2 regions of the Clostridium acetobutylicum ATCC 824 genome follow, and region 2 is predicted to be linked to the other one. Evidence: riboswitches for the same ligand, from Rfam matches in the RefSeq annotation. Region 2 holds a riboswitch; the other holds the start of a gene.
The links. A riboswitch is a leader RNA that binds a small molecule or an ion and turns the genes downstream of it on or off. The one in region 2 is predicted to bind magnesium.
Positions count from the first base shown of each region.

Region 1: linked by a shared signal. The riboswitch ahead of CA_RS03695 (magnesium transporter) and the one ahead of CA_RS17130 (Nramp family divalent metal transporter) in region 2 are both predicted to bind magnesium.

Region 1 covers NC_003030.1:788,406-790,892, forward strand. The annotation lists gene CA_RS03690 (ammonium transporter) at 1-603, opposite strand, end outside; M-box (ykoK) riboswitch at 1,002-1,175, shown strand; partial or broken gene CA_RS03695 (magnesium transporter) at 1,444-2,487, shown strand, end outside.
Region 2 covers NC_003030.1:3,500,546-3,503,032, forward strand. The annotation lists gene CA_RS17130 (Nramp family divalent metal transporter) at 1-946, opposite strand, end outside; M-box (ykoK) riboswitch at 1,138-1,301, opposite strand; gene CA_RS17135 (cytochrome P450) at 1,428-2,487, shown strand, end outside.

The DNA of each region.
Region 1 (2,487 bases), 1.2 Mb from region 2:
ACCTATAAAGGTTAAAGTAAGATTGTTTGGAGAGGTTTTTATATATTTTCTCTTTCCAATCATTATTGCAGCAACAAGACCAGAGGCTCCGGAACTTATATGAACTACAGTTCCTCCAGCAAAGTCTAAAGCACCTAAATTTTTAATCCAGCCACCGTTACCCCATACCCAGTGTGCAAGTGGATCGTATATTATAGTTGTCCAAAGAAGTATAAAAAGTATAAATGCGGGAAATTTTATTCTTTCAGCAAAAGCACCTGTAATTAATCCTGGAGTTATAATTGCGAACATTAATTGGAACATCATAAATAGGCTATGAGGAATAGTGCTTGAATATGGTGCAAAAGGTTTAAAACCTACATGATGTAAAAGTGCATATTGGAAATTTCCTATAAGGCCTGAAATATCAGGGCCAAATGCAATAGAATATCCTATTAAAATCCATTGAAGGGATACTATAATCATACAGGCATAACTGTGCATCATAGTACCTAAAGTGTTCTTGGTTTTAACCATACCTCCGTAAAACATTGCAAGAGCAGGTGTCATTATCATTACTAAGACTGTAGAAAGAAATACAAAAGTAGTATCTGCGAAATTCATAATAATAGCCTCCTTTTTTAAAATCTTCGTTAATAAGTAGTCCAATATTTTATAATGATATCAAAGATAAATAAAAATTGCAAGTTTATTAAATAAATAAGTCCTAAAATGCAAAAAAAATAATAAAGAGCCCTTAAATTTTAAATATCGTATTTTTTAAACAAGTAAGAATGCTCGATAAATTATTTTTTTAATAATCAACTTTAATAAGTTTTTAATTTTAAGGTTGAAAAATTCACATTTTATACTATAATTAAAAGTATAGAGCAGATTTAAACAAATATGTTGTTGTAGGACATTCTACTGTACTGTATCTTATTAAAGATATGGTGTTTAGATGTTGTAATTTAAAATTAACAGTATATATTTTCTGCTTTAAATAATAATATAATAAGAAGAAAAGTTTTAGTTAGGTGAGGCTCCTATATAGATATACGCTACTGCCCAGAAACATCGAGAGATGCCAAATTGGGTCAGCAGATATTACCGAATCAAGGTTCTATCTAATGTAGCTGGATTTATAGTTTTAATCTAAGCTATATAGTGCTAAAGCTCTACTGTCTAATTTCGTATTAGAGTTTATGAGTGAGCCTTTGATGGCTTTTTTTTATTGTAAAGAGGAGTGAGTTTTTATGGAAAGTGGCCCTCATTTAAGCGAGGACGATCTGAATTTTACAACTGAAGAGAAATTTGAGGAATGTTTTTCATATATAACTTGTTAATATAGATATATACGATTCCAATCTTTCTCTTCAAGCTAAATTAGAGAACATAACTGTGTATTACTTGCCAAGAATTAGATTTTATTTAGGTGAAGTATTTCAGTAAAGTTTGAAAGGGATGATTGGTGTGCAGAAATTATTAAATAACTTTTTTTTGAGTGAAGTACTTTATAGAAAAGTATATGACGAATATGGTGAATATGTAGGTAAATTATGGGATATATATGTCACTGCTGATGAATCATATCCTAGGGCAATTGGATATAAGATTAAGAAGGGCGGAGAATATATCAACTATGAATTTAAGTCAATACATTTTTACAGGGAAGATGAAAGTAGAAAAATTTATATGCAGGTTAAAGCAGTAAAGGATACTATAATGAGAAAATACTCATATTTACTCTCTAAAAATCTTTTAGATAAACAAATAGTTGATATAAATGGAAAGAAGCTTGTAAGAGTCAATGATTTAAGAATGGCTAAAATGGTTGGAGAACTTAAAGTTATACGCAGTTGATACGGGCTTTATGGCATTAAGTAGGAGACTTGGAGTTGAAAGAATTATATGGGGTTTTTATAAATTAACTGAAAAAAAGCCTATGGAAAATTATATAATGTGGAACGATGTAGAGTCTTTAGAAATGGTTAATGATAATTTAAAGTTGACAGTGCCTTATCAAAAGCTTTCAACTATGCATCCGGCTGATTTAGCCGATATAATTGAAGATATGGATTTTAATTATAGAAAAAAGGTTTTTGAAAGTCTTGATGAAAATTTAGCTGCTGACATACTAGAGGAGATAGACCCAGATATTCAAGCGGATATACTTGAAAGCCTAAGTGATGATAAGAAAAGTGAAGTACTAGATAGTATGCCTATTGATGAAATTGCAGATATCTTGGATGAAGTTGATGAAGAAACTGCTGAAAAGATATTGCTTAATATGGAAAAGGAAGATGCAGAAGAAGTTAGAGCACTCATGGGGTATGGAGAAGAAACCGTGGGTAGTATAATGAACAAGGACTTTATTTCATTTAATGTGAATATAACGTTGAATGAAACTTTAGATATAATGCGTGAAATGAATCCTGAGGATGAGGTAATATACTGTATTTATATAACAGATAATGAAGGAAAGCTAGAAGGCTATGTATCTCTTAA
Region 2 (2,487 bases):
CACTAAATGAATTATCAAGCCCACTTTCAAATCCAAAGGCTTCACAAATAGCATAAGTTGTAGATAACGGTATTACCATTGTAGCTAGCACTGACGCACCAAATAAGCCTGCTGCAAAGAGTATTGTAGCATAGTTACCAGCTAAAGGCTTTAATGCCATGGCAGCCTGTTCTGCACTATCTATTTTAATACCTGCTTTATAAAGTGTTACTGCTGTACAAACAATTATAAAAAAAGATACCAGGTCTCCCCAAATAGCCCCTAAATACACATCTATCTTTTCATATTTATATTCCTTTACACTAAGCCCTTTATCAACAACAGAAGATTGTAGATAAAACTGCATATAAGGTGTTATGGTTGTACCTATCATCCCTATAAGTGTTAAGACATATCCTTTTGTAAAACTCAAACTTGGTGTAATTGTAGCTTTCATAACTACATTCCAATTAGGATGAACCTTTATGCAGGTTATAATATAAGTGAAGAAAACAAAAGTAAACGCTAAAAAAACTTTTTCTGTTTTCTCGTAAGATCCTTTTGTAATAACGAACCATACCAAAAATGCCATAATAGGCACAGTTATATATTTACTGATTCCAAACAGCTCTAAGCTGGCTGCAATTCCCGCAAAATCTCCAACACATACTCCAAAGTTAGCTATAAATAATATGCACATAGCAAATAGTGACCACTTAACGCCATAGTTTTCCCTTATTAAATCTGATAGTCCTTTTCCTGTAACCACAGCCATTCTTGCATTCATTTCTTGTATTATAGCTAAACTAAAAGTTATTAATAAAAGTCCCCAGAGCATTTTATAGCCATACGATGCTCCTACCGTTGCATAGGTTGCTATACCCCCTGCATCATTACCCGCATTAACAGTTATTAGTCCTGGTCCAATAATACCTAGTATAAACAACAGCTTGTTCTTCTTCTTCATTCAGTTTTCCCTCCTCAATGCAGGAGAGCAAACCTTTATGTTAAAACAATTGAAGCAGCTTTCCCACATTTATAATTTTTGATATACGAGTCTTTTTAATGCATAAATTACTAGGGTCTGCTTCCATTGATTCCACCTCCAAACAAAAAATAAAAAAAGCCCCATAAAGGCTCTATAAAACAACAACAAAAATACACTATCTTTCGTTGAGCTTTAGCACTATATAGCTTTGGGTAATCCCAGCTACATTAAGTAAAACCTTAATTCGGTAGTACCTGTTAACCCATTGGCATCTTTCGATATTTTTGGGCAGTAGCATATATCTATATAGGAGCCTCACCTAACAATACATTATTAAATTCATCTTCTAAATAATAATACAAATAAGTATTACTGTCAATGTTTCACTTTCATAATCAGAATAATTTTCTTATATGTTGGAAAAATAAAATATTTAATATATAAGAAAGGAGGTGACATCATGTTACTAAAAGAAAATACAGCAAAAGATAAAGGTATTGACAGCACTCTAGATTTACTTAAAGAGGGCTATTTATTTATCAAAAATAGAGCTGATCACTATCAATCTGATTTATTTGAAACTCGCTTAATGGGGCAAAGGATAATTTGCATGACAGGAGAGGAAGCTGCAAGAATATTTTATGATTCTGATAAATTTAAAAGACAAGGTGCTGCTCCCAAAAGAGTACAAGAAACACTTTTGGGGGAAAATGCAATTCAAACCCTAGATGGAGAATCTCATCTTCATCGTAAAAAGCTTTTTATGTTACTTACTAACCAAGTTCAACAAAAAAGATTAGCTGAACTTACAACGGAAAAATGGGAAGCTTCTGCCTCTAAATGGCATACTAAAAGTATTGTGCTTTTTAATGAAGCCAATGAAATACTATGTCAAGTAGCATGCCACTGGGCGGGTGTTCCTTTGATGGAATCTGATATAAAAAATAGAGCAGAAGACTTCAGTTCTATGATAGATTCCTTTGGTGCAGTTGGTCCTCGTCATTGGAAGGGAAAAAAGGCACGAAATACAATTGAAGCTTGGATAAAAGAAATTATAGAAAATGTCCGCTCTGGAAGAATAAGGGCTGAAGAAGGTTCTCCTCTACATGAAATAGCTTTTTATATAGATGTTAATGGACAGCAAATGCCTGCTGAAATGGCTGCCATAGAACTTATTAATATACTACGTCCTATTGTAGCTATTTCAACCTTTATCACCTTTTCTGCCCTTGCTCTATATGAACATTCGGAATATAGAGAAAAGCTACAATCAAAAGACATAAGATATCTTGAAATGTTTACACAAGAAGTTCGACGCTATTACCCTTTTGCTCCTTTTGTTGGTGCGAGGGTACGAAAAGATTTTTTATGGAATAACTGTGAATTTAAAAAGGAAATGCTAGTTCTACTTGATATTTATGGTACTAACCACGATTCACGCATATGGCAGAAACCTTACGAATTCATTCCGGACAGATTCAGAAGCTATAAAGGCAATTTGTTTGATTTTATACCACAAG